Regions from separate parts of the Brachybacterium sp. AG952 genome, predicted to be linked through region 2. Evidence: riboswitches for the same ligand, from Rfam matches in the RefSeq annotation. Region 2 holds a riboswitch; each other region holds the start of a gene.
The links. A riboswitch is a leader RNA that binds a small molecule or an ion and turns the genes downstream of it on or off. The one in region 2 is predicted to bind thiamine pyrophosphate.
Positions count from the first base shown of each region.

Region 1 (7,284 bases), 430 kb from region 2:
TCCGGTCGCGCACGATGCGGCGCGCTCCCCGGCCAGGGCCATCCAGGTGGTCGCGGCGAGCGCGGCCTCGAAGGGATCCTCCCAGACGGCTGTGCAGGCGGCGGTCAGCGCCCCCAGCAGGCAGCCCGTCCCGGTCACGCGCGGCAACAGCGCGGAGCCGCGGGCGAGGCGGGCCTCGCGGCTCGCATCCAGCACCAGGTCCACCGCGCCGGAGACGGCGACGGCCCCGCCGGTGAGGCGGGCGACCTCGGCGGCGGCGCCGGCGGCGGACTCCGCGGCGGCGGTCGAGTCCGCGCCCCGCCCGCCTCCCGCCTCGCCCACCAGGGCCAAGACTTCGGAGGCGTTGCCACGCACCGCCGTCGGCCGCTGTTCGATCAGCCGCCGCGCGAGCGGGGTGCGGACCGGGGCGATCCCGATCGCCGTAGGGTCCAGCACCCAGGGCCGCTGCTGCTCGCGCGCGACTGCGACGGTGGCGGGGATGCCGTCCATCGCGTCGGTCGAGAGGGTGCCGAGGTTGATCAGCAGCGCGTCCGCGACGGTCGTGACGACGGGCGCCTCGACGACGGTCTCGGTCATCATCGGCCGCGCCCCGGCGGCGAGCAGCCCGTCGGCCACCAGCTGCATCGACACGGTCGCGGTGAGGCAGTGGACCAGCGGCGCCGCCTCCCGCACCGCCGCCAGGACGGGCAGGGCGCGGGCGAGATCGGGGTCGTCGGCGGGGCTCATCGCGTGCTCCGCTCGGCGACCGTGTCGAGGTTCGCGTCGATATCGTGCGGGGAGAGCCGCGGGCCGAGCAGCGCCCCGACCACCACGAGCAGCCCGCCGAGCGCGACCATCCCCATCACGGTGGTGTGCCGGCCGAGCAGCGGCTCGAGCGCCGGCACGTAGAACGGGTACAGCGCCGGCAGCACGAGGGAGAGGCTGTAGGCGGAGCCGTAGCCGGTCGAGCGGATCGCGGTGGGGAACCGCTCGGAGAGATAGGCGGCGATCGGACCGTAGGCGGAGACCGTCGCGACCTGCAGCAGCGCGGCGAGCAGCGCCGCGACGGCGAGGGTCGGCGCGGTGACCGCCGCCCACCACAGCACCGGGCCGAGGATCCCCGCGACCGCGCCCCACACCACCAGCAGTCGACGCCTCCCGACGAGGCTCGAGAGGTGCCCCGCGAGCGCCATCACCAGCGCCTGCGCGATCGAGGCCGCGCCCATCACCAGCGGCACCGCCTCCGGGGTGATCGGCGAGTCGGTGGACAGCCGCGCCGTCAGCAGCAGCACGGTCGAGTCGGTGAGCAGCCACAGCCCCGTCATCAGCACGAACGCCGCCCAGAACGCGGACGCCCAGCGTCCGGTGAGCAGGCTGCGGAGGCCCGGGCGGGGAGAGGCGGGGGCGGCCGACGGGGTCCGCCTCGCCTGCGGCGCATCGACCACGTGCCGCCGGTAGTAGAGCATCATCCCGATCGACAGCGCCGCGCCCGCGACGAACAGCGCTCGCCAGCCCCAGGCCGCGTACTGCTCCGGCCCGAGGGCCGCCAGCAGCGCCGCGACGGCGAAGGCGATCGTGGCCTGCGCCCACGGCGCCATCGAGAGGATCAGACCGCTCATCAGCCCGCGCCGCCGCGGCCTCGACCACTCCATCGCCAGCGGGATCGCGGCCGAGTACTCGCCGGCCACGAAGATCCCGCCGAGGAAGCGCAGCGCCAGGATCAGCGCGACCGTGCCCGGGCCGAGCATCTGATGGGTGGGGACGAGCGCGATCGCGAGCACGCACGCCGCGGTGCCCGCGATCGCGAGACGGGTGGTGCGGGTGCGTCCCATGCGGTCCGCGATCCGTCCGAACACCACCCCGCCGACGGGCCGACCCAGCAGCATCGCGACGATGATCAGCGCCGCCGCCGACGCGGTCGCCGACGGGCCCGCGATCACGAGCATCGCCGGGGCCAGCGCCGTGACCGGCAGGAACACGTGGATGTTGTCGATGAAGTTCCCGACCACGCCGGCGCGCAGCGCGGCCCGACCCTCGGGCGGCAGGGCGCGGGTGCCGGTCGCGGCGATCGAGGCGGCGGTCATCGGGTCGCCCCCGCGAGGGCCGGAGCCGGGGAGACGGCGGCGGCGTCCACACGTCGTGCCTGCTCGAAGAACTCCAGCTCGTGACGGCAGGCGCGGAGGAAGGCGCGGGCCGCCTCCGCCCGCACGGCGGGATCGGCGGCCTCGAGCTCGCGCTCGACGACGCCGAGCGCCCCGCGCACCCCCTCCACGAAGGTGGGGTCGCGGTAGGTCAGGAGCCACCCCGCGTAGGGGTGCTCGTCCGGGACCTCGGGCAGGCTCGCCCCGACCTGCGCGTACAGCCAGAAGCAGGGCAGCGCCGCGGCCGCTCCGACGGCCGTCGGGTCGCCGAGCGCCCGGGCGAGCAGGAAGTCGGTGTACGCGCTGGTCACCGGGCTGACGGCCACCTCTGCCGCGTCGGGGCGGGCCGCGAGCCAGGCGCGGTGCAGCTCGAGCTCGGTGTCCACGCAGTGCCGGGAGGAGTCCGACCAGAACTCCCGCGCGGCAGGGCCCTCCGAGGTCGCGGCGAGGGTCGCGAGGGCGCGGGAGTAGCGCTGCAGGTAGTGAGCGTCCTGCGCGAGATAGAAGGAGAACTGCCCCTCGGGCAGGCTCCCGTCCTCGAGCGCCGCCACGAAGCCGGAGCCCTCGATCGCGCCGGCGAGCGGCGCCCCGGCCGCCCACAGCGCCTCGGTCCACGGGCCGACGGGCGGGACCGAGGCGGCAGGACCCGTCGGGGCGTCGGCCGTCGCTCGGGCGGCGAGCTGGGCCGGCTGCTCCCACCGGTCCGGCACCGCGCCGCCGGCGACCCACGGCGCGGCCGATCCCGCCGCCGCGAGCCGCCGTGCCCGGTGGGCGTGGTCGACGGGGCCGTTCCCGCTCCCGACCTGCAGCTCTGCGCCGTGCAGGATCGCCTCGTGGAGCCAGTCGGTGACCCAGGCGAGGGCCGTGGCCGGGTCCTCACCGGCGCCGAGCCGGGTCGCGAGCGCGGCCGCGAGGGAGCAGCCGGTGCCGTGCGTGCTCGTCGTGTCCACCCGCGTCGAGTGCACGGGGTGGCGGGTACCGTCGGTCCCGATCCAGGTGTTGGTGACCTCGCGGCTGTCGAGGTGCCCGGTCTTCACCACGACCGCGACGCCGGTCGCCTCCGACCAGCGGGCGGCCTGGGCGAGGGCCTCGTCCTCGTCGTGCGCGCGGGGCTCGCCGGTGAGGACGGCGAGCTCGTCGATGTTCGGGGTGACCACGGTGGCGAGGGAGCAGAAGCGGATCATCGCCTGCTCCGCCTCGGGCTCCAGCAGCCTGTCGCCGCTGGTCGCGACCATCACCGGGTCGACGACGAGCACCCGCGGCGGGTGCGCGGAGAGCCAGGTCCGGACGGCCTCGATGATCTCGGCGGTGCCGAGCATGCCGGTCTTGACCGCCTCGAGCTCGACGTCGTCGGAGACCGCGCGGAGCTGCGCGGCGAGGAACTGCGCGGGAGGGACGTGGATGTCGCTCACGCCGTGGGTGTTCTGTGCGACGACCGCGGTGACCGCCGCCATGCCGAAGCCGCCCGCGGCGGTGATCGACTTGAGGTCCGCCGCGGTGCCGGCGCCGCCCGTCGGGTCGGTGCCCGCGATCGAGAGCACTCGCGGGGCCGACGGCGCGGGGCGGTCGGATACCGGATGGCCCGTTGCGGGATGGCCGGACGCGGGCCGGCGGGTAGCGGGCCGATCGGGCGCGGCGGCGCGGGGGAGGGCAGCGGGAAAGAGGGTGCAAGGATCCGAGCTCATGCGGACATCCCTTCGCTAGTACGAACTAGATCAGGTTCCACGGGTGTGATCTCAGCGCCTCGGGCGCACCCCGTGTCCAGCAGCCGAGTGTAGGCCAGGCGGCGGCGGAGGGGCCGGGATGTCCGGGGTCGATGCCCCTCTACCGCAGGGGTCCGACAGGCGAGGCGGCCCCTCGGAAATCTGTGGATGGCATTGTGGAAAACGAGGAGCTGTGGAGGAAAGGTGTGGATCGAGAGCCGCATTGCGCTCGAGATCCGCCACTCGATCAGAAAGTTATCCACATATTCTCTGTGGGCCTTTCTTCTGTCGGTGTCGGTCCCTAGTCTGAAGGAGTCGGATCGAGAAGGGCGGTGCATCGACGCATCGCCGACGCGGACGGGGAGGAGGGGCCGATGGGCATCACGCAGCCGGAGCATTCGCCGGGCGATGAGATCGCCGACGGCGCACGCGACGCGGTGCGTTCCGGGCGGTCGGATGCCGCCGCCCCAGATACCTCCGCGTGGGAGGTCTCCCTGCCCTCGGTTCCCGCTTCGTCGCCGGTGGTGACGGCATCGCCGTCGGCTCCTGCCGCCACCTCCCCGGACCCCGTCGACGATGCCCTGATCGCGTCGCTTCCTGCACGTTTCCGCCGGGTCGGCGCACGCCAGGCTCGTACTCGTGATGCGCTGCCCGATCTCGGCGGCTGCGCCGACGACCCCGCCCTCAGCGAGGCCGCGCAGCGCGTGTGGGATGCGGAGCGCGCCACTGCCCTCGCGCTCGCTGCGCAGTACCGCGCCCTCGCCGCCCTGCACGAGTTCGAGGGCGAGTACGAGGACGCCTGCGAGCTCGACGAGGTCGAGACGCTCCGCGCCGCACTCGGCCTCCGGGTCACTCGCAGTGCCGCGAGCTGGCGACTGCGCGACGCATACCAGGCCGTGAACCATTTCCCGCGCACCCTCGAGAACCTCGAATCCGGGAGCATGCCGTCGGCCTGGTTCCAGAAGATGCTGAAGACCTCGCAGAAGATCTCCGAATCGTCCAGGAGAGATCTCGATGTCGTGATCTCGACATGGTCCACGGATATCAGTCCGGAACGATTCTTCACGCTCCTGCGCGCCCTCATCGAGCATCTCGCCGAGCGCGAGAGCCGTCCCGATCCCGTCGCTGCGCTCGAGCGCACCGTCGAGCTGCTTCCCGGCGCGGAGGCCGGCACCGGGACCCTGAGGATCACGGGCCCGATCCCCGAGATCCTCGCCCGGTGGAAGTCAGTCGACGAGTCCGCCCGCGCCGTCCAGGCGGCGCAGCGCGCGGCGCTCCGCGACGGCACGCCGATCCCGCACGACCCCGACGGCGTCGTCCGCGAGACCGGACGGGCCCTCCCGCTGACCCGGCTGCGCTACGCCCTGCTCGACACCGCCGAACTCGACGTCGACGGGGTCGCCGTCCCCGCCGAGCGGTTCCGCCTCAACGTCACCGTGCCCGTGCTGACCCTGCTCGGCGCCTCCGACCAGCCCGGCATGCTCGACGGCGTCACCCCGCTGCCGCCCTCGATGGCGCGTTCCCTCGCCGGCAGCTGCACCGTCTGGCACCGCGTCCTCACCAGCGCGAGCAGCGGCGCCTTCCTCCCGCTCCCGGCCGACCGCGTCACCCCCACCCCCGCGATGCTCGAGCACCTCCGGCTCCGCAACGGGCAGTGCGCCGTCCCCGGATGCACGCGCCCCACCTCCTGGGCCTCCGAGTGCGACCACATCGAGGAGTGCCTGCGCGGCACCCCGGGCGAGGGCGGCGCCACCGAGGTCGAGAACCTGCACCTCCTGTGCTGGCAGCACCACCTCGACAAGACGAGCGGCCTGCTGGACCCCACCCGGCTCCCCACGCAGGCAGGCAGGCCCGGCCGCACCCGCTGGACGATCGGCCGCCACGGCGACGCCGTCACCGTCCTCGACGACCTCGACCACGCCAGCCTCGAGATGGTCGAGCTGCTCACCGCCGCCTGGACCGGATTCCTGCGCGGCACCCACGCCGGCAGCCCCGCGACCAGCCCGAACAGCCCACCGGAGCATCCCGCTGACCGGCGTGTGCTCACCACGCCGGTGGTCGAGGAACCGACTATGCAGACCCAGGCTCCGCCCGGGCCACCGCCGACCGCGACGCCCTCGCGCGGCGAGACTCCGACACCCCCTGCCCAGCTCCCGGAGCCTCCGCCGGAGGGATGGGGCGACCACGGTCCGCCGCCCTTCTGATGCCGCGCGCCCGTCCCTCGTCCGTCGCACCCCACCCCTAGGCTCGATGACATGAAGATCCTGCACACCTCGGACTGGCACCTGGGCCGCACCCTGCACAAGGTCGACCTGCACGAGCACCAGGCCGCCTTCCTCGACTGGCTCGTCGACCTCGTCGAGGCCGAGGGGGTGGACGTCGTGGTGATCCCCGGCGACGTCTACGACCGCGCCGTGCCCGCGGTGAGCAGCGTGACCCTCCTGGACCGGGCCCTCGCCCGCCTCGCCGACACCGGCGCGACCGTGGTGCTGACCAGCGGGAACCACGACTCCCCGGAGCGGCTCGGCTTCGGCCGCTCCCTGATGCGCGCCGGCATCCACCTGCTCACCGACCTGCCCGGGATCGAGCATCCCGTCTCCGTCGAGGACGAGCACGGCGAGGTGCTGTTCTTCGGCCTGCCCTATCTCGAGCCGGACCGCGCTCGCACCGAGCTCGCTCGCGAGGGCGAGGAGCCGCTGCCCCGCAGCCACGAGGCCGTCACCCGCGTGGCCCTGGACCGGGTGCGGGAGCACGCCGCGGCCCGGCCCGGTGCCCGCACCGTCGTCCTCGCCCACACCTTCGTCACCGGCGGCGAGGCCAGCGATTCCGAGCGCGACCTCTCCGTCGGCGGCGTCGACTCCGTCCCCGCCGGGGTGCTCGGCGGCATCGACTACCTCGCCCTCGGCCACCTCCACGGCTGCCAGGACCTCACCCGCAGCGTCGGCGCCCCCGCCTGGTACTCCGGCTCCCCGCTCGCCTTCTCCTTCTCCGAGCGCAGCCACCGCAAGTCCGTCCTCCTCGTCGAGCTCGGCGCTCCGGGGGCCGACGGGGAGCGGGCCGAGGTCGCCGTGCGCCGCATCGAGACCCCCGTCCCGCGCCGTCTCACCGAGCTGCGCGGCACCCTGGAGGAGATCCTCGCCCGCCGGGACGAGCACGCCGGGGACTGGCTGAAGGCCGTCGTCACCGACCCCGCCCGCCCAGCCCACCTGCAGGAGCAGCTCCGTGAGGCCTACCCCCACCTGCTCCTGACCGAGTACGCCCCGGAGGGCCGCGCCGCGAGCGCCGGCACCCCGGTGGTGCGCCGGGAGCAGAACCCGCTGGAGGTGATGGACGAGTTCCTCGCCCACGTCACCGGCGGCGACCCCACCGAGGCGGAGCACGACGTGCTCGAGCGCGCCTACTCCGCCGTCCGCCGCCAGCAGGAGGCCTCGTGAAGCTCCACCACCTCCGCATGACCGGGA
Region 1 covers NZ_SNXV01000001.1:604,124-611,407, forward strand. Annotated here, with positions in the region: gene thiM (hydroxyethylthiazole kinase) at 1-726, opposite strand, end outside; gene DEU31_RS02645 (MFS transporter) at 723-2,063, opposite strand; gene DEU31_RS02650 (bifunctional hydroxymethylpyrimidine kinase/phosphomethylpyrimidine kinase) at 2,060-3,805, opposite strand; TPP riboswitch at 3,796-3,888, opposite strand; gene DEU31_RS02655 (HNH endonuclease signature motif containing protein) at 4,348-6,027, shown strand; gene DEU31_RS02660 (exonuclease SbcCD subunit D) at 6,079-7,257, shown strand; gene DEU31_RS02665 (SMC family ATPase) at 7,254-7,284, shown strand, end outside.
Region 1: linked by a shared signal. The riboswitch ahead of DEU31_RS02650 (bifunctional hydroxymethylpyrimidine kinase/phosphomethylpyrimidine kinase) and the one ahead of DEU31_RS04605 (YkoF family thiamine/hydroxymethylpyrimidine-binding protein) in region 2 are both predicted to bind thiamine pyrophosphate.

Region 2 (7,284 bases):
ATGACCGTGCACCGCACGCTGCCCGCCCGGCGCACCTCCCTCATCGGGGCCTGGTGCTTCGTGGACCACTTCGGTCCCGACGACGTCTCCGCGACCGACGGGATGCGCGTGGCCCGCCACCCGCACACCGGGCTCGCGACCGTGTCCTGGCTGTTCGACGGGGCGATCACGCACCGCGACTCGATCGGCAGCCACGCCCTGGTGCGGCCCGGCGACGTGGACCTCATGGTCGCCGGCTCCGGCATCACCCACTCGGAGTTCTCCGCGAACGACACCACCGTGCTCCACGGCGTCCAGCTCTGGTACGCCCTGCCGGACCGCACCCGCTTCCGCGAGCAGGAGTTCCTCGTCCACACCCCGACGGAGGTCGCGACCGGCACCGCCCGCGCCCGCGTGGGCCTCGGGACGCTGCACGGCGTGGACGGCGACGGGGACCTGCTCGAGGACACGAGCCCCGTCGTCACCGACACCGACCTCGGCATGGCCCAGCTCGAGCTGCGCGCCGGGAGCACGCTGCGGCTCGACCTCGACCCGGGACACGAGCACGGCGTGCTCGTGGACCGCGGCACCGCGCGGCTCACGACGGCCCGCGGGACGGGACCTGCGACGGGCGGGACGGGCGACGAGTCGTCGGCCCGGTCGCTGCGCGCCGATGTCGCGCCGCGCGAGCTGATGGTCCTGCCCGACGGTGTCGACCACCTCGAGATCGTGGTGACCGGCGACGAGGACCTGCGCTTGATACTGCTGTCCGGGGAGCCCCTGGGCGAGGACATCATCATGTGGTGGAACTTCGTGGGCCGCTCCCACGAGGAGATCGAGGCGTTCCGCGCCCGCTACCAGGCCGAGATCGGCGTCGAGCTCGCGCTCGAAGACGCGCCGATCGCGCCGATCGTCCGCGAGCGCGGGGGACTCGCCGAGGACGACGAGCAGTTCGGCCCCTTCGCCCCGCACACCCCCGCCGCGCTGCCCGCCCCGAGGCTGCCGGGCGGGCGCCTGCGCTCGCGGGGACGGCGGGGCATGCCCGCCTGAGACCGACGCGCGGGCCGCGCCCACGCCTCCGAGGAACGCCGCACGGCCCGCCGTGCACCCGACGTCCCTGCCCTCCATCCCACTGCACGAGAGATCTCATGACCAGCACCGCTGCCCAGCCCGAGCCGACCGACGAGCTCCCCGCCCCCGACCAGACCGAGCGGGTGATCCTGCGCGCCGCCCAGGAGCATGGCGAGATCGGCTGCCCCTGCGACATGCTCGTGATCGGGGATACGACCGGTGCGCTGACCGCCGAGACGCTCGAGCTCGTCGCCGACCACCCCGGCGCGCGGGTCCTGTCCTGGACCAGCTCCCGCGCGGAGACGGACGCGCTCGCCGCGCTGCTGCCCGGTCCGCTCGAGGCCGGGCGCCTCGTGCTGCCGACGGGCGCGGAGCCCGCCCCGCTCGAGGAATTCGCGGCCGGGGCCGAGGCGCATCTCGCGCTGGCCCGTCTGCCGAAGTCGCTCGCCGCGCTCGAGGATCTCGCCCGACGCCTCGCGGTCGTCGCGGCACGCAGCGGGCGGGACGACCTCACCCTCGTCGCCGGCGGCCGCGTCAAGCACATGACCCATTCCCAGAACGACACCCTCGCCGCCGTGTTCTCCGAGGTGCGCGGCTCGCGCGGACTGGGCAAGTCCCGCGCCCTCGTCGCCTCCGGGCCGCGCGCCGACGTCGACGCCGCGCAGCCCGCGACCGGTGAGGCGCGCGTCGCGGTGCGCGGGCAGGAGCAGGCGCTCGCGCTGCGCGGCCTCGGCGGCGTGTTCGGCGGGGCCCGGGCCGACGCCGGCTCCCTCCTGCTGCTCGAGGCGCTCGATCGAGCGGTCGTCGCTGGGGAGCTCGGGACGGGAGACGAGCGGTCCGCCGCCGCCGCGGAGGACGGAGCCGGGGAGAACGAGATGGCCCGCGCGGGCGGGGACGCCGGCGCCCTGCCCCTCGCGGTGGACCTCGGCTGCGGCAACGGCCTGCTCACCGCGTATCTCGCCGCCGCGCTGCCGGGGATGCGGGTGCTCGGCAGCGACGACGACGCCGATGCGGTCGCCTCGACCCGCGCGACCCTCGCCGCCTCCGGGCTGGACCGCGAAGGGGTGGAGGTGACCTGGGATGTCTCACTCTCCCGGTGCGAGGAGGCCGGCGCCGACCTGGTGCTGCTGAACCCGCCCTTCCACGACGGCACCGTGGTCGACGCGACGCTCGTCCAGGGCCTCCTCGACGCCGCGGCCCGCGTGCTGCGTCCCGGCGGGCAGCTGTGGTTCGTGCACAACTCCCATCTGCGCTACCGGCCGGAGGTCGAGGCTCGCTTCGGTGCCGTCCGCCAGCGCGCCCGCGACCGCCGCTTCACGGTGCTGAGCGCGGTCAGGGCCTGACGGCGCCGACGGCTCCCCGGGGAGGACGGCCCTCCCCGGGGAGGACGGCCAGGGACGACGAGAAGGGCGGGACCATGAGGTCCCGCCCTTCCGGTGTCGTGCGTCGGCCCGAGGCCGATGCCGTGATGTCGCCGCTCAGGCCACCATGCTGCGCAGCACCGAGCTGAACATGGTCAGTCCGTCGGTGCCGGTGCGGGTGCCCGCGCCGGGCTCGTCGGGCCCGAAGCCGGGCTCGACCGCGTGCTCGGGGTGCGGCATGAGGCCCACGACGTTGCCCGCGGCGTTGGTGACGCCCGCGATGTCGTGGCGGGAGCCGTTGGGGTTCTGCTCGAAGCCGGCCGGGCCGTGGGTGGCGCCGGCGGCGTAGCGGAAGACCACACGGCCCTCGTCCTCGAGCTGGGCCAGGGTGCGCTCGTCGGCCACGTACTGGCCGTCCTGGTTCTTCAGCGGGACCCGGATGACCTGGCCGGCCTCGTAGCCGGAGGTCCAGGCGGTGCGGTTGTTCTCCACGGCCAGCGGCTGGTCGCGGCAGATGAACGCACGGTGCGCGTTCTTGATCATCGCGCCGGGCAGCAGGTGCGTCTCGCAGAGGATCTGGAAGCCGTTGCAGATGCCGAGGACGGGCATGCCGCCGTTCGCGGCGTCGACCACCTTGTCCATCACGGGGGCGAAGCGGCTGATCGCCCCTGCGCGCAGGTAGTCGCCGTAGGAGAAGCCGCCGGGCAGCACGACCGCGTCGACCTCGTGCAGCGAGTCGTCGCCGTGCCACAGCGCGACCGGCTCGGCGCCGCCGAGCCGCACGGCGCGCAGCGCGTCGCGGTCGTCGAGCGTGCCGGGGAAGGTCACCACACCGATGCGCATCAGGCGTCCTCGACCTCGAGGGCGACGACGTCCTCGATCACCGGGTTCGACAGCAGGGTCTCGGCGGCCTCGCGCAGGGAGGCGAGCACCTCGTCGGTGACCTCGCCCTCGACCTCGAGCTCGAACCGCTTGCCCTGGCGCACCGAGGCGATGCCCTCGAAGCCCAGGCGGGGCAGCGCGGCGGCGACCGCCTTGCCCTGCGGGTCGAGGATCTCCGGCTTCGGCATGACGTGGACCACGACACGTGGCATGGGGGCACTCCTGAGGGGACGTGTGGCGCGCGCGGCGGCGTGCCGGGGGCTGGTGCTCGGGCGCGGCCCGAGGGCCCCATCGTACCGAGGAACGCGGCCGTGCCGACGGGGCGCCCACGGCGGTGTCCTCCCGCGCGGACGCCCCCGCCGCCCTGGCACGTCCCGGCCGACGGGGACTAGGTTCGAGGCACGCGACCTCGACCCCCGGGAGGACCCGATGAAGATCCGCCACCTCGTCCATTCCTGCCTGCTCGTGGAGACCGCCGGGCGACGCCTGCTCGTGGATCCGGGCGGCTTCAGCGCCGACGCGGTGCGGGGCCTGGGCGCCGAGGAGCTCGCGAGCCTCGACGCCGTGGTGATCACCCATCAGCACCCCGACCACGTCGACCCCGCGCTGCTGGGCGAGGTGCTCGCCGCCGCGTCCGACGCCGAGGTGATCGCCGAGCCGGAGACCGCCCGGATGCTCACCGCCGCCGATGCCTCCGACGGCGGCGGCGCCGGCGAGGGGAGCGACGGGCCCCTCGTCGCGCAGGAGCGGGTGATCCCGCTCGCGGCCGGGGAGGCGCACCGCTTCGCGCCCGTCGGCGACCACCTGTCCTTGCGGCTCGAGGCCGTCGGCGGACGCCATGCGATCATCCACCCCGACATCCCGCGGATCGGGAACTGCGGGATCGTCCTGTCCGCCGGGGACGGGCCGCGGCTCGGCATCACCGGGGACTCCCTCGAGCCGGTCCCCGAGTTCCACGGCATCGACGTCCTCGCCTTCGCCGTCACGGCGCCCTGGTCGAAGATGTCCGAGACCATCGAGTTCCTCCGCGCCGTCGGCCCGCGCCTCGCCCTGCCCGTCCACGACGCGGTCGCGAGCGACCTCGGACGACCGATCTACCTGCGCCAGGCCACGAACCTCGCCCCCGAGGGCACCGAGGTGCGGGACTGGCCGGAGGACGGCGTCGTCGAGGTCGCCCGGAGCTGACGGCGACATGTCGCACCGGACCGAGGGAGAGCGCCGCATCGACGAGGCGCTCGCGGCGAACGACCGGCGACGGTTCCTCCCCGAGGAGCTGCGGGGGCTCGCCGGCGAGGACCGGCCCCTGCCGATCGGTCACGGCCAGACGAACTCCCAGCCCACGACGGTGCGGAACATGCTCGCCCTGCTCGACGTGCGACCGGGGCAGCGAGTGCTCGACCTCGGCGCGGGATCGGGATGGACGACGGCGCTGCTCGCCCGGCTGTGCGGACCGGAGGGGAGGGTGATCGGCGTCGAGCGGCGCGCCGAGCTGATCAGCCCGGCCCGGGCCGCGCTCGCCGGGACAGCGGACGCGGGGACGGCGAGTGCCGAGATCCGACTCGCGCACCCCGGCGTGCTCGGCGCGCCGGAGGGCGCGCCGTACGACCGGATCCTCGTCTCCGCGCAGGCCGACGCCGTGCCGCGGAGCCTGATCGCGCAGCTCGCGGACGGCGGCGTGATGGTGATCCCCGTGCGCGAGCGGATGCTGCGCCTGGAGCGCCGCGGCGAGGAGGTCGCCGCGAGCGAGCACGGCGCCTACGTCTTCGTCCCCCTCGTCGAGGACCCGCCGACGACCCGCTGAACGCAGCGCCGGACACGAGGAGCGTGCGCCGGACCGGACCGGTAGGGTGCGGGGCGTGCACGGGAGTCCGGTAGGCCGGGCTGAGAGGGAGTACTCGAACTCCGACCGTAGAACCTGATCCGGATCATGCCGGCGCAGGGAGCTCCGCCGAGCGATCGTCGCCGCGCGCCCGTGCCCGTACGAAAGGCATGGACCGTGACCTCATCGCCCACCGCCCCCACCGCGCCCGCCCCCTCCGGCGGCCCGACCGCGACCCCGCTCGGCTTCGGGGTCGGGGCCCGAGTCACCGCCGCTGTGATGAGCGAGGACTACGCCCGGATCCTCACCGATGCGCTCTCCCGGCTGGACCTCACCGGCCTCGTGCACGAGACCGGGGACGTCTCGACCTATCTCGGCGGCCACGAGGCCCACCTCCAGCGCGTCCTGATCGACCTGGCCGAGGCGCTCGCCCGCACCGGCCATCACGCGACGCTCACCGTGCTCCTCTCGCGCGGCTGCCCCGGCGAGGTGGCCTGCGAGCTGCCCGGCGGCGCGGGCCCCCGCGCGACCGAGGTGCCGCAGCCGCGGAGCACCGGACGCTTCGCGAGCGCCGAGTGGGCGCTGTACCCGCTGGCCGACGAGGTCGCCGTCGACGGCACCGCCCCCGACCACATGCGCGACATCCACGCCGCGATCGACCATGCGAAGGACCTCGGCACCTTCCGCGGCTCCGAGCACTTCGTCACCCGGCTCGAGGGCGACGCCGGCGACGTGATCGCGACCGCGCTCGCCGGCTGGCTGCTCGTCGGCCGCGGCGTCCAGCACGTCACCAGCCACCTCACCCTCTCGCTGAACAGCCCCTCGCACGAGGGGCGGGAGCTCGCGGCGAGCGCCGACGCTCCGGGCGCCGGCGACGAGGGCCAGGAGGCCTCGCGATGACCGAGGAGCACGGCACCGCCGCGCCCGCGCACGAGTCCGCCGCTCCCGACGCCGCGCCCGCCGACGCCGGCGCGACCGCCCCTGCCGGCACGTCCCGTCGCCGCACCCCGCTGAGCCTGCGCGAGCTCGTGCTCGTGGTGGTGCTCGGCGTCGTGTTCGGCTTCCTGTACTGGGTGTTCGTGCAAGCCTGGAACGGCCTGGCGATCGCGATGGGCCCGGCCGGGGACCTCGCCCAGCACCTCGTGTTCGGCTCCTGGCTGCTGGTGGCGCCGGTCGCGATCGCGATCCTGCGCCGACCGGGTGTGGGGATCCTCGCCGAGATGCTCGCCGCGGTCATCGAGGTGGTCTTCCTCGGCAGCCCCGTCGGCCCCCTGCTGCTGCTCTCCGCGGCGCTGCAGGGGATCGGCTCCGAGCTGCCCTTCGCCCTGACCCGCTACCGCCGCTTCGGCTGGGGCGTGTTCGCCGCCTCCGGTGCGCTCGGCGCGGGGCTGGTGTTCTTCTGGACCGCGTACCGGATGGGCTGGTACGGCCAGGACCTGCTCGCGCTCCGGCTCGGCGTTCAGGTGCTGTCCGGGATCGTGCTCGGCGGTCTGCTGGCCCGGGTGATCGTCCGCGCGCTCGAGCGCACCGGCGTGCTCGCCGACTTCGCGATCGGTGCCGCGGGCGCGGCACGGATCCCCGAGCGCCGTGTCCGCTGAGGCGCACGCCGCGGGAGCGGCCCCAGGCCGGGTGCAGGGCCCCGAGCATCTGCAGGCCCCGGAGCAGGAGCCGGGCCCTGTGCGGGCACCGGCTCCCTCCGGCGAGCCCCGGGTGCTGGTGGCCGAGGGGCTCGAGGCGGTGCTGCCCTCGGGGGCCGGCGTCGGCCCCTGGAGCGGGGAGATCCGTGCGGGGGAGCAGGTGCTGCTGCTGGGACCGTCCGGCTCGGGCAAGTCGACCCTGCTGCGGGTGCTCGCCGGGGCGATCCCGTCCCATCAGCGCGGTCGGGTCACCGGATCGGTGCGTCTGCTCGACGGCACGGCCAGCGGCGCGGGCGTGATCGACCCGGTGGCGGGCGGGGTCCTCGCGACCGCGCCCGTGCTCGGCCATCTCGGCCAGGACCCGGTCGACGGGGTCTGCCTCCCCCTGATCGCCGACGACGTCGCGCTCCCGCTCGAGAGCGCCTGCACGCCTCCGGAGCGGATCGGGCCGCGCGTCCACGAGGTGCTCAGCGCGATGGGCGTGGGCGAGCTCGCGCACCGCTCCGCCGCGACGCTCTCCGGCGGGCAGCTGCAG
Region 2 covers NZ_SNXV01000001.1:1,031,483-1,038,766, forward strand. Annotated here, with positions in the region: gene DEU31_RS04575 (pirin family protein) at 1-1,029, shown strand, start outside; gene DEU31_RS04580 (methyltransferase) at 1,128-2,393, shown strand; gene purQ (phosphoribosylformylglycinamidine synthase subunit PurQ) at 2,529-3,254, opposite strand; gene purS (phosphoribosylformylglycinamidine synthase subunit PurS) at 3,254-3,505, opposite strand; gene DEU31_RS04595 (MBL fold metallo-hydrolase) at 3,723-4,478, shown strand; gene DEU31_RS04600 (methyltransferase domain-containing protein) at 4,486-5,094, shown strand; TPP riboswitch at 5,144-5,252, shown strand; gene DEU31_RS04605 (YkoF family thiamine/hydroxymethylpyrimidine-binding protein) at 5,290-6,012, shown strand; gene DEU31_RS04610 (ECF transporter S component) at 6,009-6,710, shown strand; gene DEU31_RS04615 (ATP-binding cassette domain-containing protein) at 6,700-7,284, shown strand, end outside.

Region 3 (7,284 bases), on a different contig from region 2:
CGCGCTCGGCGTACTCCGTGATGGTCATCCGCCCCACCTCGGCGGGGGACTCGAGGGCGAGCACCGCCAGGCGCTGCAGCTGCGGAGGCAGCGTCGGAAGCGAGGTGCGCAGCAGCGCGAGGACGGGCGGATGCGGCGTCCCCGGGGCGCCAGGTCCCGGTGCGTCGGGTGAGGTCGAGGGCATGGGGCCTTCCTGGTCGTGGGCTCCCGGACGGGGCCGGGCCCGTGTGCTGGGCATCATGGCATGTGGGGCAGGGCGAGCGGCGCGGGCAGGGCGGGCGACTCGGCGTCGGGTCCCGCGCGCTACTTCAGGGCGCCGGCGCTCAGACCCTCCTGCACCTGCCTCTGGAAGAGGACGTACACGATCAGCACCGGCACCATCGAGATGATCAGCCCGGCGAACAGCTGCGCCATCGACGTCGGTGAGGTCTCGTAGTTCTCCCCGAGGGCCAGGGCCGCCAGCCCCTGGCTGAGCACGAAGTTCGAGCGCTCCTCGTCCTGCTGCGGGTTCAGCACCTGCGGGAGCAGGAACTGGTTCCACTGCCCCAGCACGTTGAACACCCCGATCGAGATCAGCCCCGGCCGTGCCAGCGGCAGCATGATCCGGAAGAACACCCCGAAGTGCCCGGCTCCGTCGAGGAACGCCGCCTCGGCGAGCTCCTTGGGGAGGGTGCGGAAGAACCCGGTGAGGAAGAAGATCGAGAACGGCAGGGAGAACGCGGCGTAGACGAGCACCAGGCCCAGGTTCGTCGCGAACAGTCCGAGCCCCTGCACGATCCGCACCAGCGGCACGATCGCGAGGAACACCGGGAAGGTCATCCCCGCCAGGTACAGCCAGTACAGCACCCGGCTGCCGGGAAAGGGATAGCGCGCCATCACGTAGGCGGTCATCACCGACAGCAGCATCGTCAGCACCACTCCGCCGCTGACCACGATCACGGTGTTGGTGAAGAACGCGCCGATGTTCGCCTGCTGCCAGGCGTCGACGTACACGCCCAGTCGCAGCTCGCCCGGCAGGCCGAAGGGGTCGTTGTAGATCTCCTCGTTGGTCTTCAGCGAGGAGGCGAGGATCCAGACCAGCGGCACCAGCACCACGAGCGCCCAGGGCACGAGCATCAGGTGCGGCAGGCCCGAGCCGCGGGGTCGACGGGGTCGATGCGGCCGACGGGGACGGTGCGGCCCGTCGGCCGACGGAGACGTCGTCGTCGCCGACGAGGCGGACCCGCCCGGGGAGTGCCCGGCGGGCTCGCCCGCCGGCCGGTCGTCGAGCGCGGGGCCCGTCGGCGCGGAGCTGACCTCGGCGCGCGGCTGGGCCGGTGTGGACGAGGAGGTCGCGGGGGAGGGGGCCATCAGTACTCGAGCTCCTCGCGCTTGGTGAGGCGGAAGGTGACCAGGGCCAGCGCCACGGAGCCGAGCATCATCACGGTGCCCATCGCCGAGGCGTAGCCGAACTGGGAGTTGAAGGAGAACGCGGTGCGGTAGAGGTAGGTCGACATGACGTCGGCCCCCGAGTCCGCCGCCGTACCGGTCATCGACATCACGGCGACCAGCGCGTACGAGTCCAGGGTGCCGATCGCCAGATAGATCAGCGCGGTCTGGGCGTGCGACCAGATCAGCGGCAGGGTCACGTGCGCGAAGCTGCGCACCCGCCCCGCCCCGTCCAGCGACGCCGCCTCGTACAGCTCCTGCGGCACCCCGCTCATCGCGGAGAGGAACAGGACCATGTAGAAGCCGACCGAGGACCACACCGCCGCCAGCGCGATCGCGAGCAGGATCGTGCGCGGGTTCCCGAGGGGTCCGTTCGGCACGACCGCGAGGATGTCGGTGCCCACCAGGCGCAGCAGGCCGTCCAGCAGTCCGCCGCGGGAGGCGTAGATGTAGCTGAACATGATGCCGATGATCACCACCGGCACCACCTGCGGGAAGAAGAACAGCACCCGGTAGGCGCCCGCCCCGCGGACGGCCCGGAGCGTGCCCGAGCCGCCGCGGGTGATCAGCGTGGCGAGCAGCAGCGCGAGCCCGAGGGTGACCACCGGGATGATCACCAGCAGCACCGCATTGTGGGAGACCGCCCTCCACCACGCCCCGTCCCTCGCCATCCGCACGTAGTTGTCCAGCCCGACGTACTCGAGGGTGGGGGTGTAGCCCGTCCAGTTCGTGAACGAGATCTGCACCCCCTGCGCGAAGCTCGACAGGACGAACACCGAGTACAGGACCAGACCGGGCGTGATGAAGGTGAGGATCAGCCACCACCTGCCGCGCAGATGCATCAGCGGGTCTGCTTCGCGATCGCGTCGTCGCCGGCGACCTGGTCCGCCGCCTTCTGGCAGCGGGTGAGGAAGCCGTCGACGTCGAGGTCGTCCAGCAGCAGCGCGATCAGCGCGGCGCGGGTCTCCTCCGCCATCGCCGGGTACCAGGTCGGGTACTTCACGACCTGCCAGGGCTCGACCGCGTTGGAGCGCTCGATCATCTCGGTCAGCGTCGTGAACGGGTCGCTGAGCTGCTGGTCGTCGTGCGCGCCGGCGACCATGGTCACGCTGTTGGAGAGCTCGGCGTAGTTCTGCGAGGACTCCTTCGACAGCAGCGCGCGCAGCAGCTCGAGGGCGGCGGGCTTGTTCGCGGCGCCCTCGGGCACGAACCAGCCGGCCCCGGGGTTGTTCGGGGTGAGGTCGGCCAGCGCCGGGTCCGGGGAGGGCAGCGCCGCGGCGGTCATGCGGAAGCCCTCGGGGATCGCGGACTTCATCTCGTTCTCCAGCCAGGCGCCGACGGGGATGAACACCGCCTCGTGGTTCAGCCACGCGGTCTGCGACTGGACGTGGGTCATCTGGGCGACGCCGGGGAGGATCAGCTCGTCGGTGCGCAGCTGCAGCAGCGCCTCGGCGGCCTCGCGCACGGCGTCCTGCTGCCAGGCGCCGTCCTCGAGATTGTCGATGCTCCTCCAGACCTCCTGCCCGCCGATCTTCGCCACCAGAGGCTGGAGGATGCCTTCATCGGGGTAGTTCGCGTGCTGGCCGGTGAAGGCGAACGGGAAGATCCCGTCGGCCTTGATCTCGGCGCAGAGCGACATCAGCTCGTCCCAGGTGGTCGGCGCCTCCCAGCCCTTCTCCTCGAGGAGGGCGGCGTCGTGCCAGAGCGCCCAGGCGTACTGGACGGTGTTCAGCCCGACGAGGGTGCCGTCGACGGTGCCCGCCTCGCGCACGCCCGGGTTCAGGGACTCCTCCACGGTGATCTCGGAGTCGTCCCAGCTGGGCGCGGCCATGAGGTCCTCGAGCGAGGCGAGCTGGCCGTTCGCGGTCAGCGAGGTGATGTCCAGGGCGCCGGCGCCGGAGTTCTGGAAGAGGTCCGGGGGAGTGCCGTTCACGAACTGGGGCTGGAGGGTGCTGAGGTCCTCCGTGCGCACGATGTCGGCTTCGAGCTCGGGGTGCTTCTCCTCGAGCAGCTGCTCGGTGAGGTCGAGATACGGCACCCCGCCGCCGCCGTCGAAGACGAAGGCCTTCAGCTCGCCGCCGGCGACGCCGAAGGGGTTCTCGGGGCTGGTCTCCGCGGCCCCGGCGGAGCCGCCGTCGGAGCCGCCCGCGCCGGCGCCCGGAGCGCCGGAGGTCGCGCAGGCGGAGAGGCCGGCCGCGCCGAGCGCCCCGGCGAGGCCGAGCAGCGCGCGGCGCGTGGTGCCGGGGCCGGCGCTGCCCGGGGCGGCGGGAGCGGGGGTGGTGCGGTGCGTGGAGAGGGCGGAGAGGCGGGAGGAGCGGGAGGAGCGAGGGGTGGACACGACGGGCCTTTCGACGTCCGAGGGGTGACGACGACAGCGTGGCGGGCCGAGATGACGAGCCGGTGACCTCGAGATGAAAAGCAGCACCACGTTGTGTCGGCACGATGGTAACTATTTCCATCCGTCGTCGGAAGGGGTGCGCCCTCGTCGGTGCGCCCGCCCAGGAGGCGGACGTGCCGCAGCTCCACGAGCTGGGAGGCAGCTCGACGAGATCGGGAGCGCCCCGCGGCCGGCGGCGGGTACAGTCGGTGATCGACACGGGGTGCCCCGCCAGGGGCTGAGAGCACACCCGGAGAACCTGATCGAGTTCATGCTCGCGGAGGGATGTCGTCGATGCGCTGTGCGCTGTCGCCCTGCAGGCCACGGTCCTGCGGGCCAGGGCCGTGCTGGTCGCGGACCGGCACGCTGCCGCCGTGCACGCCGCCATCCCCTCTCCCGGTCCCCGTGTCGCCTCCCGCGCAGCGCCGCGCCCCGATGCGGCTCTGCTCCGACCGCGACACGTTCCTCCCGCTCGGCGGCGGGCGTGCTCGCCTGCCCTGAAAGGACCGCACGACCATGACCCCCTCCACCCCGACCACCCGCGCCTCCCGTACCGCCCCGCCGCTCTCGACGCAGGTCGTGCTCGTCACCGGGGGCGCCCGCGGCCTCGGCCGGGCCCTCACTGAGGCGTTCCTCCGCGAGGGCGCCCGGGTCGTCGTCGACCACCTCACCAGCGAGGCCGCCGCCCGGGAGATCGCCGACGCGCACCCCGGCCGGGCGATCGCCGTGCGCGCCGACGTGCGCGAGCGCGACCAGGTCGAGGCCCTGTTCGCCCGGGCCGAGGCCGAGTTCGGCGACCCCGTCGACACCGTCGTGAACAACGCCCTGGCCGGCTTCTCCTTCGACGGGGACGCCCGCGCGAAGGCGCACGAGATCGGCTACGAGGCCTTCGCGGGACAGTTCTCCGGCGCCGTGCAGGGCGCGCTGCACACGATCCAGTCCGCCCTGCCCGGCTTCGACCGCGCCGGCTCGGGACGCGTCGTCAACATCGGCACGAACCTCCTCCAGCATCCCGTCGTGCCCTACCACGACTACACCGCGGCGAAGGCGGCGCTGCTGGCCCTGACCCGCACCTTCGCCGCCGACCTCGGCCCCCGCGGCATCACGGTGAACATGGTCAGCGGCGGCCTGCTGCGCACCACCGACGCGAGCTCCGCGACCCCGGGGGCGGTGTTCGACGCGATCGCCGCGAGCACCCCGCTGCGCTCTGTGACCACGCCCGCCGAGCTCGCCGACGCCGTGCTCCTCCTCGCCTCGCCCTGGGCACGGGCGATCACCGGGCAGAACCTCGTCGTCGACGGCGGGCTGGTGATGGACTGATGTCCACCCACGGCCACGCCCATGCCTCCGTGACCGGCGCCGCCCGCCGCCCGGTGCGACTGAACCTGTTCGCCCATGCCTGCGGCCACCACTCCGCGGCCTGGCGTGCGCCCGGCTCCTCGGTGGAGCGCCTCGCGGACATCACGTACTGGGAGGAGCTCGCCCGGATCGCGGAGCGGGGCCGGCTCGATGCGGTCTTCCTCGCCGACGGCCAGTCGATCGGCACGGCCGGCGTCGAGCGCGGTCCCGCCTGGATGCTCGAACCGCTCACCGTGCTCACCGCGATGGCCCGCGCCACGGAGCGGGTCGGGCTGGTCACGACGGTCTCCAGCACCTTCTGGGACCCGTTCCACGCCGCCCGGCTGCTGGCGAGCCTGGACCACATCTCGCGCGGCCGGGCCGGGGTCAACGTCGTCACCTCGATGACCGATGAGGAGGCTCGCAACCACTCCATGACCGCCCTGCCGGGCCATGCGCAGCGCTACGCCACGGCGGGGGAGTTCCTCGAGGTGCTCCAGGGGCTGTGGGAGTCCTGGCCGATGGACAGCATCCTCGCCGAACCGGACGGCGCCTACGTCGACCCCGCTCTCCTGCGTCCGCCGCTGCATCGCGGGGAGGCCTTCGCCGTCGACGGGCCCTTGAACGTGCCGACCCCGCCGCAGGGCCGCCCGGTCCTCTTCCAGGCCGGTGCCTCGGAGCCCGGGCGCGCGCTCGCCGCCCGACACGCCGAGGGGATCTACGCCGTGGCCTGGGATCTCGCCTCCGCCCGCACCTATCGCGGCGACATCCGCTCCCGCGCTGCGGCGCTCGGACGCGACCCCGACGCCCTCGCCGTCATGCCGGGGCTGGTCCCCTACGTCGCCTCGACCGAGGAGGAGGCGCGACGCCGCAAGGCCGAGCTCGACGCCCTGCTGCCCGTGCAGGACTCGCTGCGCCAGCTCTCCTTCTTCGTCGGCCAGGACACGTCGGACTGGGAGCTTGACGCCCCGGTCCCGCCGCTGCCGCCGCTGGAGGAGTTCACCGGGCCGAAGGGCCGCTACGCCACGGTGCTGCGCATCCTCGAGATCGCCCGCCCGACCGTCCGCGAGCTGCTGGGGCTCCTCGCCGCCGGCGGCGGCCACGCGACCGTGATCGGCACCCCGGAGCAGGTGGCCGACGAGATCGAGCGCTGGGTCGACGCAGGAGCGGCCGACGGCTTCAACCTCATGCCTCCCACCCTGCCGGGCGGCATCGAGGAGTTCGTCGGCCAGGTGGTGCCGGTGCTCCAGCGGCGTGGGCGCTTCCGCTGCGAGTACGAGGGGACGACCCTGCGCGACCATCTCGGCCTGCCGCGGCCGCCGCAGGGAATCCCGGCGCCGACGGGGAGCTGACCGACGCTGGCGAGCGGCCGGTCGGACGGGACCGCTGAGGGAGGGGACGGGGCCTGTTCGCGGCGCCGGCCCCTCCCGCGGAAGGGGCGTCGCCCCGAGCCCTCAGAGCGAGCGCTCGGGCTCCGTCGCTCGGACCCGCCCCAGGATCGCGTCGACGAAGAGCTCCGTCACCTCCGGAGCGAGGTGCAGGTTGTAGGTCGGCTCGAACAGCTCCGCCTCGATCAGCACCCGCCCGTGCTCGGCCGAGTCGACCAGGTCGATCCGCCCGTACAGCGGCGTGCCGAGGCCGGTCACCTCGGCGACCGCCGCGAGCACCCGCTCGGCGAAGGCCTGCTCGTCGGCCGAGGCCTCGACGAGCTGGGGGTTCTCCTGGTACTGGCCGCCGCGCAGTCCGCCGCCGCGGGCGAGCAGCGCGCCCTTGGCGACCGCATGGGTGAAGCGGCCGTCGAGGGTGTAGACCGCCTTCTCCAGGCCCTCGGAAAGCTCGGGCACCTCGGGCTGCACCATGACGGTCCCGCCCGCGTCGAGGATCTGCCGGGCGAGGGCGAGCGCGGCGGGGTCCTCGCGCGCGAACAGGCCCGTGCGCTGGGAGCCGGCCCCGACGGCCGGCTTCACGACCACGTGAGCGGCCTGCGTCGGCGCCGCGAGCGCGTCGCGGACCGGGTCGAGCGTGCGGTGGTAGGTCGTCGGGATCACGGGGATCCCCGCGGCCTCGAGCTCGAGGAGATAGTGCTTGTCCATGTTCCAGCGGACCAGCTCCGGCTCGTTGAGCACGTGGGTCTGCGTCCC
Region 3 covers NZ_SNXV01000004.1:280,186-287,469, reverse strand. Annotated here, with positions in the region: gene DEU31_RS11660 (MurR/RpiR family transcriptional regulator) at 1-184, opposite strand, end outside; gene DEU31_RS11655 (carbohydrate ABC transporter permease) at 304-1,350, opposite strand; gene DEU31_RS11650 (sugar ABC transporter permease) at 1,350-2,270, opposite strand; gene ngcE (N-acetylglucosamine/diacetylchitobiose ABC transporter substrate-binding protein) at 2,270-3,766, opposite strand; TPP riboswitch at 4,015-4,108, shown strand; gene DEU31_RS11640 (3-oxoacyl-ACP reductase) at 4,322-5,125, shown strand; gene DEU31_RS11635 (LLM class flavin-dependent oxidoreductase) at 5,125-6,495, shown strand; gene DEU31_RS11630 (hypothetical protein) at 6,598-7,284, opposite strand, start outside.
Region 3: linked by a shared signal. The riboswitch ahead of DEU31_RS11640 (3-oxoacyl-ACP reductase) and the one ahead of DEU31_RS04605 (YkoF family thiamine/hydroxymethylpyrimidine-binding protein) in region 2 are both predicted to bind thiamine pyrophosphate.

Region 4 (7,284 bases), on a different contig from region 2:
CCTCGTGCGCCTTCGCGGCCGCGGCCCGGAAGTCGACCGCGCGGGGCGCGTAGTGGCCGGCCGCGCGGCCGATGTCCGCCGCGGAGCGCAGCACGTGGGAGGTGAGGTTCCCGATGTCCGGGGTGCCCAGCGACCACGAGTACCACTCGCGCGCGATGTGGTCCTGCGCGGACTCGAGCCGCAGGTCATGGTGGTCCGAGGCGGCTAGAGCGGCTTCGAGCACGACGATCGCCATCGAGGTGTCGTCGGTCCACTCCCCCGGCTGCCAGCCGAGCACGCCGCCGCCGATCATGTCGATCTCCTCGGAGTCGACGACGGGGGCCTGGAACTCGTAGGGCGCTCCGAGCGCGTCCCCGGTCGCCGCGGCCACGACGGCGCCGACCGCCCGCTGCCGCTGCGCCGCGGTCAGCCCGGGGGCCTGGGAAAGCTTCTCGTGGGTCCTCACGAGCCCATGGTTCCACAGGTCAGCCCCGGGCCGAGCCCCGTTACCCTGGTGGGGACCGAGAAGGAGCCCCATGACCGACACCCCCGCGGAGCCCCGCCCGCACTGCGACGACCCCCACGATCCCCATGACCACACCGGTCATGACCATCCCCCCACCGGGGCGGATCTCGTCCGGGACCTCGTCAAGGGCCTGTCGATCCAGGCCCTGCTGATCCCCGCCCTCGCGATCGTGATGCTGGTGGCGATCCTGCCCTTCGCCCCCACCACGCCGGTGCCGCTGCTGCTGGGCATCGGGCTGGGCGCCCTGCAGCTCGTCTCCCTCGTCGCGACGAGCCTCTTCGTCGCCCGCACCCGCCGCCAGCTCGCCGTGAACCCGGGGCTGGTCGCGGTGCGCAGCGTGCTCGAGGAGGTGCTGCGCATCGCCGCGGTGCTGCTCGCTCTCGTGCTGTGGCCGGCCGACATCCGCTCCGAGCTCGGAGTGTGGGTGGGCGCCGGCTGCGCGCTGGTGTGGATCGTGCTGGCGACCGCGCAGACCATCGCGACCCGGCGCCGCATCGCCGAGCCCGGCGACTGGTCCGAGGAGGCGATCTCGACCCTGCTCTCCCAGCGCGTCGGCGCCCGTGAGGCCGTCGTGATGCGCCTGCTGGACGTGCTCGGCACCGTGATGTTCCAGCTCGGCGCGACCGTGCTCGTGATCCTCTCGCCCGTGCTCGCCGTCGGCACCGCCGTGCTCTCGATCGGCACCGGGCTGTCGACCCTCGTCCTCCAGCGCAGGCCGCCGGCGGAGCGCTCCCGCACCCCCTGGGCGTACATGCCCGTCGCCCTCGGTGCGCTGACCCTCGCCCTGGCCGTGCTCGGACTGCTGAGCCTCTGACCGACCGACCCCACCACCCCCGCAGGAGCCGATGATGACCGCTGCCCTCCCCTCCGGACTCGACCTCGATCAGGTCGACGCCGCCGCCCGCCCCCAGGACGACCTCTTCGGCCACGTCAACGGCCGCTGGCTCGCCGAGCACGTGATGCCCGCCGACCGGTCCAGCGACGGCGCCTTCCACGCGCTGCGCGACCTGTCCGAGGAGCGGGTGCGGGAGATCGTCGAGGAGGCGGCCGACGACGTCGCGCGCACCGCGGACGAGACGGGGACCCTGCCGGTCCCGACCACCGACCACGCCCGGATCGGCACGCTGTACCGCATGTTCATGGACACCGAGGCGATCGAGGCCGCGGGCCTGTCCGGCCTCGCCGACCTGCTCGATGAGATCGGGGCGACCCGGGACCTCGAGGGCCTCGTGCGCCGGATGGCGGCGCCCGACTCGGGGGCCTCGGCGGTGCTCGCCTACGTGTGGACCGACGACCACGACTCCTCCCAGTACCAGGTCAAGATCCATCAGGGGGGCCTCGGCCTGCCCGACGAGTCCTACTACCGCGAGGAGCACCACGCCGAGACCCGCGAGGCCTATGCCGCGCACCTGGCGAACCTCGCCCGCCTCGCCGAGCTGCCCGGCCGTGCGGGACTCGCCGCCGGCGGCCCGGAAGAGCTCGCCCGCGCCGTGCTCGACTTCGAGACCCGCCTCGCCGCCTGCCACGTCGACGTGGTCCGCCTGCGCGACCGGGAGAAGTCCGACAACCCCATGGACGCCGCGCAGCGCCGCGAGCTCGCCCCCGCCTTCCCCTGGGACGCGTTCATCGAGGGCACCGGCGCACCGGCCACGGCCTTCGACGTGGTCTCCGTCGGCCAGCCCGAGTTCGTCTCCGCCGCCGCGGAGCTGCTGGCCGGCGAGGACCTCGCCGTGCTGCGCACCTGGCTCGCCCTGCACACCGTCTCCTCCTACGCCCCCTATCTCCCCGCCGCGCTGGTCGAGGAGGACTTCGACTTCTCCGGTCGCGTCCTCTCCGGTGCGGAGGAGCTGAAGGAGCGGTGGAAGCGGGGCGTGGCCCTGGTCGAGGGCGCGGTCGGCTTCGCCGTCGGCCGCGAGTACGTCACCCGCCACTTCCCCGCCGTCCACAAGGAGCGTATGACCGCGCTGGTCGACGCGCTGATGGACGCCTACCGCGACTCGATCAGCTCGTTGGACTGGATGACCCCGGCCACCCGCGAGAAGGCGCTCGCGAAGCTCGAGAGGTTCACCCCGAAGATCGGGTACCCGGAGAAGTGGCGCGACTACGACGGCCTCGAGCTCGTCCCCGGCGACCTCGTCGCGTCCGTCCGCGCCTCCCGTCGCTTCGAGGCGGACTTCGAGTTCTCGAAGGTCGGCGGGCCGATGGACGAGACCGAGTGGCACATGACCCCGCAGACGGTCAACGCCTACTACAACCCCGGCCGGAACGAGATCGTCTTCCCCGCCGCGATCCTCCAGCCCCCGTTCTTCGACGCGGAGGCCGACGACGCCGTGAACTTCGGCGGGATCGGCGCGGTGATCGGCCACGAGGTCGGCCACGGCTTCGACGACCAGGGCTCGAAGTACGACGGGGACGGCAACCTCGTCTCCTGGTGGACGGCGGAGGATCGCGAGGCCTTCGACGCCCGCGCCGCCCGTCTCATCGCGCAGTACTCGGAGCTCTCCCCGCGCGAGCTCGACGACTCCCACCGCGTCAACGGCGCCCTCACCATCGGCGAGAACATCGGCGACCTCGGCGGGCTCTCCATCGCGGTCAAGGCCTATCTCGCCAGCCGCTCCGAGGAGCAGGCCGCGGCCGAGCTCGACGGGCTCACCGGCCTGCAGCGCGTGTTCTGGTCCTGGGCGACCGTGTGGCGGGGCCGGAACCGGCCCCAGGAGGCGATCCGCCGCCTGGCCGTGGACCCCCACGCGCCGATGGAGTTCCGCTGCAACACGGTCGCCGGGCACCTCGACGAGTTCCACGAGGCCTTCGACGTGCGCGAGGGCGACGGCATGTACCGCGCTCCCGAGGAGCGGGTGAGCATCTGGTGAGGCCCGATGCGCCCTTCCACGTCGGGCGGACGGTGCCCTCCTCCGTGGGCTGGACCCGCGTCGTCGTCACCGTGGTGGCGGGCCTGATCGTGTCGGGCCTGCTGCTGCAGCGCGGCTCGGCTCCGGGTGCGATCGCGGTGCTCGCCGCCTTCGCGCTGCTGGCGCTGTGGACGTGGATGGGCCAGGCCACCCGCTTCGTGGTCGACGAGAACGGGGTCACCGTCAGCCTCGGAGGCTTCCTCCCCCGCCGGGTCTGGCCGGTCGAGGACTTCCGCACCGTGCAGCTGCGCGAGATCCCCACCGGCACCGTGGGCGTCGCCCTCGGCGGCTACGGCTGGCGGCGCGGGAGGGCGATGACCCCGAAGCCCGAGGAGCTCACCCCCGTCGGCCGGCGGAAGATCTTCACCCTCTCCGAGCAGCAGCGGCCCTACCGGATGCTGGTCACCCGGCCGGGCACGAGCGTGGAGATCATCGGGACGAAGGACACCTGCTACATCCTCTCCCCCGTCGACCCCCAGGCGGCCGCCGATGCGATCGACCAGGCCATCCGTGCCCGCCGCTGAGCGTGCTCCTGGGCTAGACTGTCTGCTCGTCATCCACTGACAGGGGAGCACCGTCCGGTGCTGAGAGTGCGCCGACGGCGCAGACCCTCGAACCTGATCCGGCTCGCACCGGCGTAGGGAGTCGGGATTTCCGTGGAGCACCGCCGGTGCTCCGCGCCCCTTCCAGGACCTGGGAGGAGACGTGATGACCCGTTATCGCACCGTCGATCTGCTGGTGACCGTGCTGATCGGGGCGGCCTTCGGGGTCGCCTTCCTCGGCTACGGCCAGCTCTACACCCTGATCGGCCCGCTGACCGCGGCGTTCAAGCCTGCCGAGGGGCTGCTGGCGGGGATCTGGTTCCTGCCGGCCGTGCTCGCCGCGCTGCTGGTGCGCAAGCCCGGCGCCGCCCTGCTCGCGGAGATGGTCGCCGCCGTGCTCTCGATGCTGCTGGGCAGCCAGTGGGGCTGGGGCACCGCCGTGTCCGGTCTCATGCAGGGCGGTGGGGTCGAGCTCGCCTTCCTGCTCACCCGCTACCGGCGCTTCACCCTGCCCGTGGCGGTGCTCGGCGGCGTGCTCTCTGCCGTGCTCGAATGGGGATGGGAGAAGGTCGCCTACTACCAGGAGATGAGCTGGGCCTTCTCCGGCACGATGCTCGCCTTCTTCCTGCTCTCGGGGGCGCTGCTGTGCGGGGTGCTGGGCTGGGCGGCGAGCCGGGCGCTGATCGCGACCGGCGCGGTGGACTCCCTGGCCTCCGGCCGGGAGGCGGCCCGCGCGGTGGAGGCCTGAGCACCGGGACCGTCCCGGCGGCGTCCGTGCACGTCGACGGGCTGCGCTGGCGGCCGCTCAGCCGGCGCGAGCCGACCATCGAGGGGCTCGACCTCGAGATCCCGCCCGGGCAGCGAGTGCTGCTGGCCGGGGCGAGCGGCAGTGGGAAGTCCACCGTGCTGCGGGCGCTGGCCGGGCTGCTGGACCCCGAGGACGGGGACGGCGAGGGGCTCGTCCCCGCCCCCAGCCGGCCCGGGGAGCGGGGCCTGCTGCTGCAGAACCCGGTGCACGCTCTGGTCGGCGCGACCGTCGCCCGCGACGCCGCCTTCGGACCGGAGAACGCGGGACTGCCCCGGCCGGAGCTCACCGAGCGCGCCGCCCGGGCGCTCGAGGCAGCGCGAGTCGACCTCGACCCCGAGCGGGCGCCGCTGGACGCCTCGGGCGGCCAGCAGCAGCGGATCGCACTGGCCGGCGCGCTGGCCCTGCGCCCCGACCTGCTGCTCCTGGATGAGCCGACCTCCATGCTCGATGCCCCGACGGCCGAGGAGGTGCGCCGGGCGATCCTCGCGGTCACGGGCCGCCGCACCCTCGTCGTCGCCGAGCACCGGATCGGGCCCTGGCTGCCGCACGTAGACCGGCTGATCGTGCTCGGCTCCCGCGCCCGGGTGCTCGCCGACGGGCATCCGGACCAGCTCCTCTCCCACCGTCGCGAGGTGCTGATCGAGGCGGGAGTGCTGGAGGACGAGGCCGCCGCCGAGGAGGCACCGGGCCCTGTCGGGCCCGGCGAGACCGTCGCCGCGCTGCGCGGCGTCACCGTGCCCGCCCGGGGACTCACCGCACCGCAGGACCTCGAGCTGCGCGCTGGGCGGCTGACCGCGCTGACCGGCCCGTCCGGTGCGGGCAAGACCTCCCTCCTGCGCGTCCTCGTCGGCGCGACGGAGCCGGGCGCGGGCGCCGTGTCCCGCCCCGAGCCCTCCCAGATCGCCCTCGTCCCCCAGGACCCCGAGCACTCCTTCGTCGCGACGACCGTGCGGGAGGAGGTCCTCGCCTCCCCCTGGGCCACGGACGAGGACCTCGCGGACGAGCTCCTTCAGCGGGCGGGCCTCGCCCCGCTCGCCGGCGCCCATCCCCACCGCCTCTCCGGCGGCGAGCAGCGCCGTCTCGCGATCGTCGCGGCCCTCGCCCAGCGCCCCGACCTGCTCGTCCTGGACGAGCCGACCGTGGGCCTGGACGTCCGGCGGCGCCGTGAGGTGCTGGAGCTGCTGCGCGAGGCGAGGGACCGGGGCGCGGCGGTGCTCGCCGCGAGCCACGACGAGCTCCTCGTCGCCGCGGCCGACGCGCGCCACGACCTGCCCGCCCCGGCGCCGGGCGCGGTCCCCACGCCCGCGCCCCGCCGGATCCCGGCCGACGCGCTGAACCCGCTGACGCTGAGCCTGATCGGGATCCTCGCCGCGATCGGCTCCTTCGCCGTGCAGAGCTGGCAGGGCGGGCTGCTCGCCCTCGCCCCGACAGTGCTGCTCGCCCCGCTGGCGGTGCGGAGCCTGCGCGGCGCGGCCCTGCGCCTGCTCCCGATCCTGCTCTCCGCGGCGGGGCTCGCCTGGACCACGGCGCTGCTGGGCGAGGCGCCGGCGCTGTCCGGGGAGGCATGGCTCATCGGCCTGAAGGAGGCCGCGCGGATCACCGCCTTCGTCGCCCCCGGGGTGCTGGCTCTCGCCTCCGTGCGCCCCACCCCGCTCGGGGACGCGCTCGGCCAGCGCCTGCACCTGCCCGGACGGCCTGTCGCCGCCTCCGTGATCGCGCTGGTGCGGGTGGGGCATCTGGGCCGGCAGTGGGCTGCGATCCTCGAGGCCCGCACTCGCCGCGGCCTCGGCGGTCCCCGCTCCCCCCGGGTGCTCGCGGGCGCAACCCTCGCCCTGCTCGTGGACACGCTGCGCGGCGCCGAGCAGCAGGCCCTGGCGATGGACTCCCGCGGCTTCGCGACCGCGACGCACCGCACCTGGGCGGCGCCGAGCCCCGTCGGCCCCGCGGACCTGCTGGGGGTCGTGATCGCGGCGGGGCTGCTGGTGTGGCCGCTGCTGGCAGAGATGCTCGTCGGTGCTGCGTAATACGCTGGGGCGATGACCGACGACTCCCTGGATCCCGAGCTCATCGACCTCGCCAATGCCCTGCTGGACGCCGCCCGGACGGGCGACGCCGAGCCCGTGCGCGCCTTCCTCGACCACGGCGCACCGGCAAACCTGCGCGACGCCTCCGGGAACTCCCCGCTCATGCTCGCCGCCTATCACGGGCACGCCGCGCTGGTGACCGAGCTCGCCGCCCGCGGCGCCGACGTGGACCTGCTCAACGACCGCGGCCAGTCCCCGCTCGCCGGCGCCGCCTTCAAGGGCTTCACCGAGGTGGCGACGGCGCTGCTCGAGGCCGGGGCGGACCCGGACCTCGGTGAGCCGAGCGGCCTGGCGACGGCGCGCTACTTCGAGCGGGCCGAGATCGTGGAGCTGATCGAGGCGCGCCGGGCCTGAGCCGACGGGGACGGGCTCAGGCGCTCGCGGGACGCAGCACCATCGCGACGTGCTCGATCCCGGCCTCGAGGAACACGTCGCT
Region 4 covers NZ_SNXV01000005.1:195,232-202,515, forward strand. Annotated here, with positions in the region: gene DEU31_RS13310 (ADP-ribosylglycohydrolase family protein) at 1-445, opposite strand, end outside; gene DEU31_RS13315 (hypothetical protein) at 516-1,319, shown strand; gene DEU31_RS13320 (M13-type metalloendopeptidase) at 1,351-3,375, shown strand; gene DEU31_RS13325 (hypothetical protein) at 3,372-3,938, shown strand; TPP riboswitch at 3,970-4,075, shown strand; gene DEU31_RS13330 (ECF transporter S component) at 4,123-4,704, shown strand; gene DEU31_RS13335 (ATP-binding cassette domain-containing protein) at 4,731-6,788, shown strand; gene DEU31_RS13340 (ankyrin repeat domain-containing protein) at 6,801-7,202, shown strand; gene DEU31_RS13345 (GNAT family N-acetyltransferase) at 7,219-7,284, opposite strand, start outside.
Region 4: linked by a shared signal. The riboswitch ahead of DEU31_RS13330 (ECF transporter S component) and the one ahead of DEU31_RS04605 (YkoF family thiamine/hydroxymethylpyrimidine-binding protein) in region 2 are both predicted to bind thiamine pyrophosphate.